DNA from 2 places in the Pseudonocardia sp. UM4_GMWB1 genome. Region 1 is predicted to be linked to the other one. Evidence: predicted binding sites of a transcription regulator. Region 1 holds the regulator's gene; the other holds the start of a gene.
The links. Region 1 encodes LexA, which represses DNA repair genes until DNA is damaged. Its sites were predicted from a motif close to CGAACACGTGTTCG; they were not measured.
Positions count from the first base shown of each region.

Region 2: a site for LexA is predicted at 3,981-3,994, ahead of DMP15_RS14585 (intein-containing Rv2578c family radical SAM protein). Genes of this name have one in related genera too.

Region 1 covers NZ_QJPN01000001.1:2,113,314-2,121,060, forward strand. Annotated here, with positions in the region: gene hflX (GTPase HflX) at 44-1,534, shown strand; gene DMP15_RS10305 (hypothetical protein) at 1,570-2,634, shown strand; gene lexA (transcriptional repressor LexA) at 2,665-3,423, opposite strand; gene DMP15_RS10315 (hypothetical protein) at 3,653-3,883, shown strand; gene DMP15_RS10320 (hypothetical protein) at 4,048-4,728, shown strand; gene nrdR (transcriptional regulator NrdR) at 5,247-5,738, shown strand; gene DMP15_RS10330 (vitamin B12-dependent ribonucleotide reductase) at 5,833-7,747, shown strand, end outside.
Region 2 covers NZ_QJPN01000001.1:3,043,182-3,050,928, forward strand. Annotated here, with positions in the region: gene DMP15_RS14565 (CaiB/BaiF CoA transferase family protein) at 1-694, shown strand, start outside; gene DMP15_RS14570 (citryl-CoA lyase) at 691-1,488, shown strand; gene DMP15_RS14575 (dioxygenase family protein) at 1,485-2,354, shown strand; gene DMP15_RS14580 (YibE/F family protein) at 2,371-3,894, opposite strand; gene DMP15_RS14585 (intein-containing Rv2578c family radical SAM protein) at 4,004-6,004, shown strand; gene aspS (aspartate--tRNA ligase) at 6,063-7,747, shown strand, end outside.

The DNA of each region.
Region 1 (7,747 bases):
CCGGGCGGACACGGGCCCCGCGACGTGGGAGGATGGGGTCAAGATGACTGATGCCCACACGCACCCCTCCGTGACCCCCTCCGCGTCGAACCCGGTTCCGACGGGTGGCGAGCTCGACCTGGAGGAGCGCACGTCGCTGCGCCGGATCCACGGGCTGTCCACCGAGCTCACCGACATCACCGAGGTCGAGTACCGCAAGCTCCAGCTGGAGCGGGTCGTGCTCGTCGGCGTCTGGACCGAGGGCACGGCCGAGCAGGCCGAGAACTCGATGACCGAGCTGGCCCGCCTCGCCGAGACCGCCGGTTCCGAGGTGATGGACGGCCTCGTCCAGCGCCGCTCCAGCCCGGACCCGGCCACGTTCATCGGCTCCGGCAAGGTCGAGGAGCTGCTCGGAACCGTCCGCGCCACCGGCGCCGACACCGTGATCTGCGACGGCGAGCTGTCACCCGGTCAGCTCCGCCAGCTGGAGGAGCGGCTCAAGGTCAAGGTCATCGACCGGACCGCGCTGATCCTCGACATCTTCGCCCAGCACGCCCGTTCGCGGGACGGCAAGGCCCAGGTCGAGCTCGCGCAGCTGTCCTACCTGCTGCCGCGGCTGCGCGGCTGGGGTGAGGCGCTGTCCCGGCAGGTCGGTGGCCGCGCCGCGGGCGGTGTCGGTATCGGTGGCCGTGGCCCCGGTGAGACGAAGATCGAGCTGGACCGGCGCCGGATCCGCGCGCGCATGTCGAAGCTGCGCCGCGAGATCGGTGCGATGCGCCAGGTCCGCGAGACCCAGCGCGGCAGCCGTCGCCGCAACGAGATCCCGTCGGTCGCGATCGTCGGCTACACCAACGCGGGCAAGTCGAGCCTGCTCAACCAGCTCACCGACGCCGGCGTGCTGGTGCAGGACGCGCTGTTCGCGACGCTGGACCCGACCACCCGCAAGGCGCAGACGCCCGACGGGCACGAGTACACCCTCACCGACACCGTCGGGTTCGTGCGGCACCTGCCGCACCAGCTCGTCGAGGCGTTCCGCTCCACGCTGGAGGAGGCCGCCCGGGCCGACCTGCTGGTGCACGTCGTCGACGGGTCCGACCCGCTGCCCGACGACCAGATCGCCGCGGTCCGCCAGGTGCTCGTCGAGGTCGGTGAGGCTGCGGGCGACACGATGCCGCCCGAGCTGCTCGTGATCAACAAGACCGATGCGGCCGGTGACCTCGCGCTGGCCCGGCTGCGGCACGCCCAGCCGGACGCGGTGTTCGTCTCCGCGCACAGCGGTGACGGGATCCGCCGGCTCCGGGAGCGCATCGCCGAGCGACTGCCGCGCCCGGAGTACGAGGTCGACCTCCTGCTGCCCTACACCGAGGGTGCGCTGGTCGCGCGGCTGCACGACGACGGCGAGATCCTCGCCGAGGAACACACCGCCGACGGCACCCGGATCCGGGCGCGGGTGAAGCCCGAACTGGGCACCGCGGTGCTGCCGTTCGCGGTGGCGGGCTCGGCCCTGCCGACGGGGGCCGGCACCGACCTGCCGGCGACGGCGGCGGGCCACTGAGCGTCCCACCGGCCGGGCGGCCGGGCCCCGGGATCGTGGCCCGCCGCCTGGCCACGGTCCTCTGCCTGACCGGTGCGCTCACGGGTGCGGCCGCGTCGCCGCCCGGGGCGATCCCGGCCTGCTCGATCGGCGACCCGCGGCTGGCGGAGCTGTCCGGGCTGGTCGCCGAGGGCCCGCCCGGCGCCGCCCCGCAGCGTTACCACACCATCGTCGACGGCGGCGGGACCGCGCGGGCGTTCACCCTGGACCCCGTCGGCTGTGCGGTCACCGGGACCCGGCAGGCCGACGTCCCGGTCACCGACGTCGAGGACCTCGGCCTCGGACCGGGCGGGGAGCTGTGGCTCGCCGACACCGGCGACAACGGGGCGCGGCGCGGCTCGGTCCGGCTCGTCGTGCTGCCCCCGGCCGGGCCGCCACGGGTGCACGACCTCGTCTACCCCGACGGTCCGCGCGACGTCGAGGCACTGCTGGTCGGCGACGACGGCGTGCCCTTGCTGGTCGACAAGACCACCGGGGCCGCCGGGGTCTACCGGGCCGCCGCGCCGCTGCACGACGGCGGGGACCCGGTGGAGCTGCGCCGGGTGGCACAGGTCGTGCTGCCCTGGTCCGGCACCGGCGGCGGGCCGCTCGGGGCCGCCGGGGCGCGCACGGTCACCGGCGGCGGGGTCTCGCCGGCCGGGGCCGACGGCGGGCGCGCCGCCGTGCTGCGGACCTACACCGACGCCTGGGTGTTCCCGCTGCCCGCCGGCGGACCGGCGACGGCCGACGCGCTGGTCGCGGCCCTGGACGGGGCACCGCTTCCGGTGCCGTTGCCGGGAGAGGCCCAGGGCGAGGCGGTCGCCCCGGACGGCCGGGGCGCGCTGCACTCCGGGAGCGAGGCGCGGAGCCTGACCGCGGCGGCGATCACGGTCGTCCCGGGCGCGGTGACCGCGGCGACCGTTCCGCAGGCACCGGTCGTCCCTCAGCCCGCCGAGGTGCCGGAGTACCGCACGTACCCGTCGTGGCTGCCTGCCGCGGGCGGGGCCGCGGCGCTCGGGGCGCTGCTGATCGCCGGCGCCGTCGCGATGTCCCTGCACGGACGGCGCCGCCGGTCCCGCTGATCGCGGGGCCCGGGGCGCCGTCCGAGGCGGTCAGAGGCGGCGCAGGACCGCCACGACGCGGCCCAGGATCGACGCGTCGTCACCCGGGATCGGGTCGTAGGCGTCGTTCGCGGGCATCAGCCAGATGTGCCCGTCCTTGCGGCGGAACGTCTTCACGGTCGCCTCACCGTCGATCATCGCGGCCACGACCTCGCCCTGCTCGGCCACCGGCTGCTGGCGCACGACGACCCAGTCGCCGTCGGTGATCGCGGCGTCGACCATCGAGTCGCCCTTGACGTTGAGCAGGAACAGCGTGCCCTCGCCGACGATCTCGCGCGGCAGCGGGAACACGTCCTGCACGGCCTGCTCGGCCAGGATCGGGCCACCGGCGGCGATGTCGCCGATGAGCGGCACGAACGCCGGCGCCGGCCGCGCGGAACGCAGATCGGCGGTGTCGGTGTCGGAGTCCGCCCCGTCGGTACCGGCGATCTGCTCCGGGCTGCGGACGTCGACCGCGCGGGTGCGGTTCGGGTCGCGCCGGAGGAAGCCCTTGCGCTCCAGGGTGCGGAGCTGGTGGTGCACCGACGAGGTGGACGTGAGGCCCACCGCGTCACCGATCTCGCGGACGCTGGGCGGGTAGCCGTACCGGTCCACCCAGTCCCGGATGACGGCCAGGACCTTCTTCTGCCGCGGGGTCAGGCCGCGGGTGTCGGCCGCGGGGTCGGGGAACTCCCGGACCTTCGCGGATCCCCGGTCCGCGGCGGTGCCGGTCACGCCGGGACCACCGTGTCCGGTGTCGTCCGCTGCCATCGCATTCGCCTCCTCGGGGTACTTACGGCGACGACCCTAGCCGCCACGATCCCGTTCGCCAAACATGCGTTCGAAGTCGCCCGGGGCGTGTCGTGGATTCCGTCGGGCCGCGGTGGTACAACATCGCACAGGCGTTCGATCGAACGCGGGTTCGATCGGACGCGGTCCGCGTCGCCGTCCGGCCGCGCGGGGGCGACCGGCAGCGGGAACGGCAGCGGGGGTGGCGATCGTGGGTTCGGCGGTCATCGGGGACGTGACGGTCATCGGGCGGGTCGCGGTGCGCACCACGACCGACGGAGTGCGGCCCGGCCGGGCGCCGGGCGTCGTGCGCCGTGCGGTGGGCGCATCGGGTGTCCTGCTCGCCTCGGCGGCCGCGGTCGTCGCGCTCGGGGTGCTCGCCGACGTCGCGGTCGCCACCCACGGCCCGGCCGGGCCGCCCGCGGCCGCCGCACCACGCTGAGAACGTCCCCGGCACGGGGGAGGGCCTGCGGGAACGCGGTCGTTGTCGGTGTCGGGTGCTACACCGCTCGTACGCCCGTTCGACCGGGCTCGGGGAAGGGCCGGTCGGGAGCGGGGGAGACGAGACCCGCCCGGGGGACGGGCGGTCCGACGGCAGGAGGAACCATGCGAGAGCTCGACGAGCGGATCCGCGACCACGGCGCGGTCGGCTGCCTGACCGGCGCCCCGGCGCCCGGCACCCCCACCTCGCGCGCCCGGCGCGCCGCCCGGGAGCGGGTGCGGGCCGCCGACGGTCTCGCCGGTGTGGCCGGTGCCGGCCCGTCGGCCGCCGCGCGCGCGGCCCACCGGTGGGCGGCCCACGGGGCGCACGAGCGCGCACTGGCCGAGTCGGTGGCCCGTCATCCCGCCGCCCGTTCCCGGCGCGCTCCGGCGTCCGGTGCCCGAGGGGCCGGTGTCCCGGTGTCCGGTCCCGCCGGCGGTCCGAATCTCGCGGTCCGGACGCCCCGCTGCACCACCGCGGACCCGGCCCCGAGTGCGACGGCGACCCTGACGCGGCCCGCATCGACCCTGACGCGGCCCGCGCCGGCCGTGGCGCCGCCCCGTCCCCGGTCGGTGGCCGTGCCGGCACCGCGTACCGTCCGTCCGCCGTCCCGGCGCTGCCTGGTCCCGGCGCGGCCGCGCCCGGCCCGCAGCCGCGCCGGCGGGCGCCTGGAGCGGTTCCTCGCCGGGGTCGCGGCCCTGCTGTGCGCGACGACCGCGGTGGTGGCGCTCGGGCTGCTGGGCGACGCGGCGGCGGGCTGGAACGCCCCCGCGGCGGCCGTGCCGTCGATCGGCGCCGTGCGCTGACGTCGGCCGGCGCCGCGCAGCGCGACGCCGCACCCCGTGGTGCGCACGGTTGTGCGCTGCGGGCGGCCCGAGGTGGTGACGGTGCGGAGCGCCGGACGCGGTGTCGGCGGCGCATCGGGTGACGGCGTGCACGGGGGTGGTGCGCGGGTGTCGGACGTGGTCGCCGGGATGTCGCCGGGGGAGTCGGCGACGTGCCGCCGGGCGCGTCCGCAGGGCGTGTCCCCGCATCGGGTGGCCGCCGGTCGCGGTCCCTCCGGCGCGACGGGCGGCGCTGCCCGCGACGTTTCTCCGCGCCACCAGCGCCGATGCCCCGCTGCATGATCGTCGGCGACGGACCGGTCGCGGAACGTGGTGTGCGAGGCTCGGATCCCGATCGGGCGAAGCTCGGCGTGGCACCGGGCCCGGGATGGCGTACCCCTAGATGTAGGGGTTACATTGGTGTCGTTCCGCCACAGCTTGGGGGGACAGATTGCTGCGGAGAGTTTCCGGAACGTCACGGAAGAGGGGTGTGAGCGTCCATGCGCTGCCCGTTCTGCCGACACCCGGACTCCCGCGTGATCGACTCCCGGACCGCCGACGACGGGACCTGTACCCGCCGGCGCCGGTCCTGCACCTCGTGCGGACGACGGTTCACCACGGTCGAGGAGGCCGTGCTCGCCGTCGTCAAGCGCAGCGGGGTGACCGAGCCCTTCAGCCGGCAGAAGGTCGTCGGCGGGGTTCGGCGGGCGTGCCAGGGCCGGCCGGTCGACGAGGACGACCTGCAACAGCTCGCTCACCGGGTCGAGGAGACGGTGCGGGCGCGCGGGGCGGCGGAGCTTCCCAGCCACGAGGTCGGGCTGGCGATCCTCGGGCCGCTGCGTGAGCTCGACGAGGTCGCGTACCTGCGGTTCGCGAGTGTCTATCGGTCCTTCTCCTCCATCGAGGACTTCGAGAAGGAGATCGCCGACCTGCGTTCGGCGGCTGCCGGGGAAGCAGCCGACGACGAGGCCGGTCACCACCCGGGCGGCTGAGCGGCGCGTCGTCGTCGCCGGTCGTACCGGGAAGAGAGCCGTCCGCGCACCCCAGCGTGCGGGCGGAGAAGCGTCGGATGTGCGGAGGCAGTTCATGACCGAGACCGTCGGGGGCCCGACGACAGACACCGGTGACAGCGCGGCGGCCAAGCCGTCGCGTGGCCGCGGGAAGACCGGTGCCAAGCGCGCGCCCGGCCTGACCGTGCAGCGTGTCTTCACCACCGAAGGGGTCCACCCCTACGAGGAGGTGGAGTGGGAGCGCCGCGACGTCGTCATGACGAACTGGCGCGACGGCACCGTCAACTTCGAGCAGCGCGGCGTCGAGTTCCCGCGCAGCTGGTCGGTCAACGCCACCAACATCGTCACCAGCAAGTACTTCCGCGGCGCGGTGGGCTCGGACACCCGCGAGTCCAGCCTCAAGCAGCTCGTCGAGCGGGTCGTCGGCACCTACAAGCGGGCCGGTCTCGAGCACGGCTACTTCGCCACCGACGGCGACGCCGAGATCTTCGACCACGAGCTGACCTGGATGCTGATCCACCAGGTGTTCAGTTTCAACTCACCGGTGTGGTTCAACGTCGGGACCGCCAGCCCGCAGCAGGTCAGCGCCTGCTTCATCCTCTCGGTCGACGACACCATGGAGTCGATCCTGAACTGGTACCGCGAGGAGGGCCTGATCTTCAAGGGCGGCTCCGGTGCCGGCCTGAACCTCTCGCGCATCCGCTCGTCGAAGGAGTTGCTGTCCTCCGGCGGCACCGCCTCGGGCCCGGTCTCGTTCATGCGCGGTGCCGACGCCTCCGCGGGCACCATCAAGTCCGGCGGCGCCACGCGGCGCGCGGCGAAGATGGTCGTCCTCGACGTCGACCACCCCGACATCGAGGAGTTCGTCGAGACCAAGGCCAAGGAGGAGGCCAAGGTCCGCGTCCTGCGCGACGCCGGCTTCGACATGGACCTGGGCGGCTCCGACATCACCTCGGTGCAGTACCAGAACGCCAACAACTCCGTCCGCGTCACCGACGAGTTCATGCGCGCCGTCGAGGGGGGCACCGACTTCGGGCTGCGTGCCCGCATGACCGGTGAGGTCATCGAGCGCGTCGACGCCCGCAAGTTGTTCCGCGGCATCGCCGAGGCGGCCTGGAACTGCGCCGACCCCGGCATCCAGTACGACGGCACGATCAACGACTGGCACACCACTCCGGAGTCGGGGCGCATCAGCGCGTCGAACCCGTGCTCGGAGTACATGCACCTGGACAACTCCAGCTGCAACCTGGCGTCGCTGAACCTGCTGAAGTTCCTCGACTCCGACGACCGGTTCGACGCCCGGACCTTCGCCAAGGCCGTCGAGCTGATCATCACCGCGATGGACATCTCGATCTGCTTCGCGGACTTCCCGACCGAGCCGATCGCCGACACCACGCGCAGGTTCCGCCAGCTGGGCATCGGCTACGCCAACCTCGGCGCGCTGCTCATGGCGACCGGCCACGCCTACGACTCCGAGGGCGGCCGGGCGCTCGCCGGGTCCATCACCTCGCTGATGACCGGTGCCGCGTACAAGCGCTCCGCCGAGCTCGCCGGTGTCGTCGGCCCGTACGAGGGCTACGCCCGCAACGCCGAGTCCCACCAGCGCGTCATCCGCAAGCACGCCGCGGAGAACGACCGCATCCGCACCTTCGCCTCCAGCACCCCGGTGCAGAAGCTCGCCACCGAGGTCTGGAAGCAGTGCCAGGACATCGGGCAGGTCAACGGCTGGCGCAACGCGCAGGCGTCCGTGCTGGCCCCGACCGGCACGATCGGCCTGATGATGGACTGCGACACGACCGGCATCGAGCCGGACCTGGCGCTGGTCAAGTTCAAGAAGCTGGTCGGCGGCGGCTCCATGCAGATCGTCAACCAGTCGGTGCGCCGCGCCTTGGACAACCTCGGCTACCAGGCGGAGCAGGCCGAGGCGATCGTCGAGTACGTCGCCGAGCACGGCCACGTGGTCGACGCCCCGGGCATGAAGCCCGAGCACT
Region 2 (7,747 bases), 930 kb from region 1:
GAGCCTCACCGGCGACCCGGACGGGCCGCCGTACCGGGCCGGGATCTCGGTGTTCGACGTGATGGCGGGCAACCACGCCGCGATCGGCGTCCTCGCCGCGCTGCGCCACCGCGACCGCACCGGCGCCGGCCAGCACGTCGAGGTCAACCTGCTGTCCTCCGCGCTGACCGGGCTGGTCAACCACAGCTCCGCCTGGGTCGCGGGCGGGACGGTGCCCTACCGGATGGGCAACGCCCACCCCTCGGTGTTCCCCTACGAGCCGATGCCCACCGCCGACGACGACCTCATCGTCGCCGCCGGCAACGACGCCCAGTTCCGCAAGCTCTGCGGCGTGCTCGAGGTGCCCGGCCTCGCCGACGACCCCCGCTTCGCCCGCAACGCCGACCGCACGGTCAACCGGGAGGAGCTGCGCCCGCTGCTGGAGGAGCGGCTCGCGACCCGGGGGGCCGTCGAGTGGTTCGAGCTGCTCACCGCCGCCGGCGTGCCGTCCGGGCCGATCCAGACCATCGACGGCGGGTTCGCGATGGCCGAGCGCTTCGGGCTCGATCCCGTCGTCACGGTCGGGGAGGGGGACCGCGCGGTGCCCACCACCCGGCACCCGGTCCGGTTCTCCGCCACCCCGGCCGTCTACCGGCTCCCTCCGCCGCGGCTCGACGAGCACGGCGCCGACCTGCGGAAATGGCTCGACTCATGACCTACCCCACCGCCCTGGGCGCCTCGTCGAAGGACGCCATCACCCTGCTCGGCCACGACCTCGCCGACGACGTCATGGGGAAGGTCGGGTTCGGCGAGCTCGCGTTCTGGCTCGCCACCCAGCGTCGCCCCACCCCCGGTGAGACCCGGGTGTTCGAGGCCGTCCTCGCCGCGCTGGCCGACCACGGGTTCACCCCGACCGCGATCGTCACCCGGCTCACCCACCTGTCGGCGCCGGACTCGGTGCAGGGCGCGCTGGCCGCCGGGCTGCTCGGCGGCGGGTCACGCTTCCTCGGCGTCACCGAGGACTGCGGCCGGTTCCTGCACGACCACCTGCCCGTCGAGCGCCCGACCACCGACGACGGCTGGGACGCCGTCGCGCTGGAGATCGTCACCGCCCAGCGGGCGGCGAAGCGGTTCGTGCCGGGCCTCGGCCACCACGTCCACAAGGACGGCGACCCCCGCACCCCGCGGCTGTTCACCCTCGCCGCCGAGGAGGGGCTGACCGGCCCGCACCTGAGGCTGTTCGCCGCGATCGGCCGGGTGCACCCGCAGGTGCTCGGACGGACGCTGCCGCTCAACGGCGCCGGCGTCTGCGGCGCCGCGCTGGCCGACCTCGGCCTGCCGCTGGAGCTGCTGCGCGGCTTCGCCCTGCTCGCCCGCACCGCGGGCCTGATCGGCCAGCTCGCCGAGGAGCTGCGCCACCCCGTCGCCAACGACATCTTTCTGTCCGTGGACCTGCACAACCGGTCCGTCGACCCCGACCCGTACCAGCCCGAGGGAGACCTGCGATGACGCAGCCCACCACCGTCACCGAGGACACGATCACCGACGCCGCCGTCGCGCGCTGGGCGACCGCGCACGACCCGCGCACCGCCGAGCTGATGACCGCCCTGGTGCGCCACCTGCACGACTTCGCCCGCGAGACCCACCTCACCGAGGACGAGTGGATGGCCGCGGTGCGCTGGCTGACCGCAACCGGGCAGATCTCCGACGACAAGCGCGAGGAGTTCATCCTCGCTTCCGACGTGCTCGGGCTGTCCATGCTCGTCGTCCAGCAGAACCACCGGCTCGACCCGGCCGCCACCCCGGCGACGGTGCTGGGCCCGTTCCACATCGACGGCTCCCCGGAGAAGGCCTCCGGCGAGGACATGTCCGACGGGCTGCCCGGCGACCCTCTGTTCGTGCACGGCAGCGTCCGCGCGCTCGACGGCACCCCGGTGACCGGAGCCGTCCTCGACGTCTGGCAGTCCGACGCCGACGGCACCTACGAGGCCCAGCTCGACGTCGACGAGGCCCGGCTGCGCGCGAAGTACACCACCGGCGACGACGGCGGCTACTGCCTGCGCACCATCGCCCCGCTCGGCTACGCCATCCCGATGGACGGGCCCGTCGGCGACCTCGTCTCGCGCACCGACATCAGCCCGATGCGGCCCGCCCACATCCACTTCCTGCTGGCCGTGCCCGGCTACGAGCCGCTGATCACCCACCTGTTCCGGGAGGGCGCCGAGTTCCTCGACTCCGACGTCGTGTTCGGGGTCAAGCGCGAACTCGTCGTCGGCTTCACCCGCCGCGAGCCCGGCCCCACACCGGACGGCGGGCACAGCGAGGTGCCCTGGTACGAGGCCCGCTACGACTTCGTGCTCCAGCCCGCCGGATAGGTCGCCGGACCGGGACTCAGCGCCGGCCGACGACGAGTGCGGCCAGCCCGGTCGTCACCGGGACGGCGGCGACCAGCCCGATGCTGCCCACCAGGGTCCGCACGATCTCGGTCGCCACGTCCTGGCTGGTGAGCACCTGGGTCACGCCGCCCGCCGCCACCGTGAACAGCAGCAGCAGCGGGAGCGCGGCGCCGGCGTAGGCCAGCACCAGGGTGTTCACCGCGGACGCGACGTGGTCGCGCCCGATCCGCATCCCGGCCGCGAACAGCTCGCGCACACCCAGCTCGGGGTTCGCCGCGCCCAGCTCCCACACCGCGGAGGCCTGGGTGACGGTGACGTCGTCGAGCGCCCCGAGCGCGCCGATCACCAGTCCGGCCAGCACCAGGCCGCGCGGGTCGATCGGTACCCCGGGGCCGAGCGTGCCGATCAGCGTGGCGGTGGTGTCGTCGAGCCCGGTGAGCCGCGAGGTGACGGTGAACAGGTAGCCCAGCACCCCGATCAGGGCGAGCGAGGCCAGCGTGCCGAGCACCGCGCACGAGGTCCGCGCGGTGAACCCGTGGGTCAGGTACAGCACCACGAACATGATCAGGCAGGCGCCGGTGACGGCGACCGCGAGCGGCGAGCCGCCGGACAGGATCGCCGGCAGCACGAACCACAGGAGGACCACGAAGCTCAGCGCCAGGCCGACCAGTGCCGCGAACCCGCGCAGCCGCCCGAGCACCACGACGGCCAGCGCGAACGCCGCCGCCAGCCACCCCAGCGGGGCGCCGCGCTGGAAGTCCACGAGCTGGTAGGAGCCCGCGTCGTCGGGGTTCGCGCCCGACCAGGACAGCGTGACCGGGTCGCCCACCGCGAACCGCGGCGTCGACGGCTCGTTCGGCACCAGCTGCACCAGGTCCCGCCCGGCGCGCGGCCCGTCGGACAGCGCGACCGTCACCCCGGTGCAGCGACGGTCCCCGGCGCCGGGGGAGCAGTCCGCGACCTGCACCGCGGTGACCGTGCCGTGCACCTGCTGGGTGGGTGGGATCTCCGGGACCGGGGTCGCCCCCGGCCACAGCAGGGCCACCCCGGCGAGCGTCGCGAGTACGCACGGCACGAGCAGGGCGACCAGCAGCCTGCGCACCCGTCGCCCGGCCGGGGACGCGGCGCCGTGTCCGTGCCCGTGCCCGTGTCCCCGGCCGGGGGCGGGCGGGGCCGGCGGGCCGGGTGTGGCATCGAGGTCGGCCTGGCCGGGGCAGTCGCCCCAGCCGCCCGGGTGCCCGGGGTGGGGGATCGGACCGGTCTCGGCGCCGTCGGCGGGGTCCGCCGCCGCGCCGCCCGCCGGTGCGGACCCGGGGCGGTTCTCCACGGGGGCCGGACGGCGCGGGGCCGGAGCGTGGCGGGCCCGGTGCCGCGCCGGTTCGCCACCCGGGAGCCGGTGCCCGCCCGAGGCGCCCGGGGGTCGGTCCTCGGCGCGCCGCCGCCCACCCGTCCGCGGGGCGGCGGGACGCCCGCCGTCGGGGGCGGACGGGTCGCGCGGGACGGGCGGAGGCGGGGGCACCTCCGCATCCTTGCAAACGATCTTCGACCTGCGGGCTGCCGTTCGCCCGGACGCGACCGCCCGGCGACGACCGGTTGTCCGGCGTTCGAACTTGTGTTCGACTGACTCGGTGCGATGGAACGGACAGCAGGTCGGGGCGGACGGTGTCGGGAACGCGACGGCGCTGCCGGGGATGCGGGGGTTGCTGCGCTCGGTGCGCACGCCGGGGTTCGCGGACACGGTGTTCCACGAGGTCGAGGCGCGCTCGGTGCTGAACCGGGTGCCGTCGTCGTCGCCGGTGCCGTTCGGCTGGACGGTCAACCCCTACCGCGGCTGCTCGCACGCGTGCACCTACTGCCTCGTCCCGGAGACCCCGGTGCTCACCGCGGACGGCCGGTCGCGGCCGATCGGGGAGCTGCGCCCGGGTGACGAGGTGGTCGGCACCGTCGCCGACGGCGGCGGTCGGCGCCGCTTCGTCCGCACCCCGGTGCTCGCGCGCTGGTCGACGCGGCGCCGCGCCCAGGAGGTGACCCTCGACGACGGCACGCGGCTCGTCACCTCCGCCGAGCACCGCTTCCTCACCACCTCCGGCTGGGCGCACGTGCGCCCGGGGCGCTGCCGGGCCTCCGCGGACCGGCCGCACCTGGGCCCGGAGACGGCGCTGGTCGGGCCCGGTGCCGCCGCGGTCCCGGGCGGGGCCCGGCCCGACGGATACGCCGAGGGCTGGCTCTGCGGGTTGGTCCGGGCCGACGCGGTGCGCGGCCGGGTGCGGGCCGAGCCGTTCCCGACCGGCTGGGTCGAGCTGGAGGCGCTCGCCCGCGCCCACCATCTGCTGACCGCACGGCCGGCGCTCGTGGCCGCCGGGATGCTCGCGGCGCCCGCCCCGTCGCCGGCGGCCTGGCCGCAGCGGCCCGCCCGCGGCTGGACGGCCGGTTTCGTCGGCGGGATCGTCGACGCCTGTGGTGAGGTCTCCGCCGGGGTGCTGCGGATCGTGCCCGGCGACGAGGAGCTCGCCCGGGCCTGCGTCGACGCGCTGCGCCGGCTCGGGTTCCGCGTGGCCTCCGAGCCGTCGGCCCGGCCCGGGGTGCGGGCGCTGCGGGTGCTGGGCGGGGTCGCCGAGCAGCTGCGGCTGGTCGCGGTGACCGACCCGGCCGTGGCCCGGGTGCGCGACGTCGGCGGTGCCCGTGTCGAGGAGCCGCCCGGGGGAGCGCCGCGGGTCGTGGCGGTCCGCGACACCGGCACCCTCCGCCCGATGGTCGACATCACCACCGGTACGGGGGACTTCGTCGCCGCCGGGGTGGTCAGCCACAACTGCTTCGCCCGCAACACCCACACCTACCTCGACCTCGACGCGGGCGCGGACTTCGACTCCCAGATCGTGGTCAAGGTGAACGTCGCGCGGGTGCTGGAGCGGGAGCTGGCCCGGCCGTCGTGGCGGCGCGAGCACGTCGCGATGGGCACCAACACCGACCCCTACCAGCGGGCGGAGGGCCGCTACCGGCTGATGCCCGGGGTGATCACCGCGCTGGCCCGCTCCGGCACGCCGTTCTCCGTCCTCACCAAGGGCACCGTGCTGGGCCGGGACCTGCCGCAGCTCGCGGCCGCGAACGCCGACGTCCGCGTCGGCACCGGGGTGTCGATCGCGCTGCTGGACCGGGAGCTGCAGTCGCACCTCGAGCCGGGCACCCCGAGCCCGCGGGCCCGCCTCGACCTCGTCCGGCGGATCACCGACGCCGGCCTGCCCTGCGGGGTCATGGTGGCCCCGGTGCTGCCGTGGCTGACCGACTCCACCGAAGCCCTCGACGCCCTGCTGGCGGAGATCGCCGCCGCCGGGGCGAGCCGGGCCACGGTGCTCGCCCTGCACCTGCGTCCCGGGGCCCGGGAGTGGTTCCTGGCCTGGCTGGGGCGGACCCACCCCGCGCTGCTGCCGCGCTACGAGCGGCTCTACCGCGGCGGGGCCTACGCCACCCGGGACTACCGCGGGACCCTGGCCCGGCGGGTCGCCCCGCTGCTGGCCCGGCACGGCCTGGACCGGCCCGAGCCGAACCCGCGCGACCCGGGGTGGACCCGGCAGCCGGTCGCGTCGCCGCGGGCTGCGGAGCCCGGGGACGGGCAGCTGAGCCTGCTCTGAGAACCCGCCGGAAACCTGGTGGCAGACGGCCCGGGGGATGCCGATAGCCTTGACCGCCGTGATGCGAACCCACCCCGTCGGCACGCTGCGTGCCGAGAACGCCGGCCAGACCGTGACCCTCGCCGGATGGGTGGCCCGCCGCCGCGATCACGGCGGCGTGATCTTCATCGACCTGCGGGACCGCTCCGGATCGGCCCAGGTCGTGTTCCGCGAGGGCGAGATGGCCGAGCGGGCCCACCGGCTGCGCTCCGAGTTCTGCATCCAGGTCGTCGGCGAGGTCGTCCGCCGGCCCGCGGGCAACGAGAACTCCGACCTGCCGACCGGCGACATCGAGGTCACGGTCACCGAGCTGACCGTCCTGTCGGAGTCGGCGCCGCTGCCGTTCCCGATCGACGAGCACACCGGCGTCGGCGAGGAGATCCGGCTCTCCCACCGCTACCTCGACCTGCGTCGTTCCGGGCCCGCCGCGGCGATGAAGCTGCGCAGCGACGTGAACAAGGCCGCCCGCGACGTGCTGGCCGCGGAGGACTTCATCGAGGTCGAGACGCCGACCCTGACCCGGTCCACCCCCGAGGGCGCGCGCGACTTCGTCGTCCCGGCGCGGCTGCGCCCCGGCTCCTGGTACGCGCTGCCGCAGAGCCCGCAGCTGTTCAAACAGCTGCTCATGGTCGGCGGGCTGGAGCGGTACTACCAGATCGCGCGCTGCTACCGCGACGAGGACTTCCGCGCCGACCGCCAGCCGGAGTTCACCCAGCTCGACATCGAGATGAGCTTCGTCGAGCAGGACGACGTCATCGCACTCGCCGAGAAGGTCCTCACCGCGCTGTGGCGCCTCGTCGGGTACGAGATCGAGACCCCGATCCGCCGGATGCCCTACGCCGAGGCGATGGCCCGCTACGGCTCGGACAAGCCCGACCTGCGCTTCGACATCGAGCTCACCGAGCTCACGTCGTACTTCGCGGGAACCGGGTTCCGGGTCTTCCAGAACCCCTATGTCGGCGCGGTCGTCATGCCGGGCGGGGCGTCGCAGCCCCGCAAGGTGCTCGACGGCTGGCAGGAGTGGGCCAAGCAGCGCGGCGCCCGCGGCCTGGCCTACGTGCTGATCGGTGAGGACGGGCAGGTCGACGAGCGCGGCCCCGTGGTCAAGAACCTGTCCGAGGCCGAGCGGTCCGGCCTGGCCGAGGCCGTCGGCGCGCACCCCGGCGACTGCATCTTCTTCGCCGCCGGCAAGCCCACCGAGGCCCGCGCGCTGCTGGGCGCGGCCCGGGGCGAGATCGCCCGGCGGACCGGTGCGATCGACTCCTCGGCCTGGTCGTTCGTCTGGATCGTCGACGCGCCGCTGTTCGAGTCGGCCGCCGACACCGACGACGTCGCCGTCGGCGGCGGTGCGTGGACCGCGCTGCACCACGCGTTCACCTCTCCGACCCCGGAGTGGATCGACACCTTCGAGAAGGACCCGGGCAACGCCCTGGCCTACGCCTACGACATCGTCTGCAACGGCAACGAGATCGGCGGCGGCTCGATCCGTATCCACTCGGCCGACGTGCAGAAGCGGGTCTTCGAGATCATGGGCCTGTCCGCGGAGGAGGCACAGGAGAAGTTCGGCTTCCTGCTCGACGCCTTCTCGTTCGGTCCGCCGCCGCACGGCGGGATCGCGTTCGGCTGGGACCGGATCACCGCGCTGCTCGCCGGCGTCGACTCGATCCGCGAGGTCATCGCGTTCCCGAAGACCGGCGGCGGGTT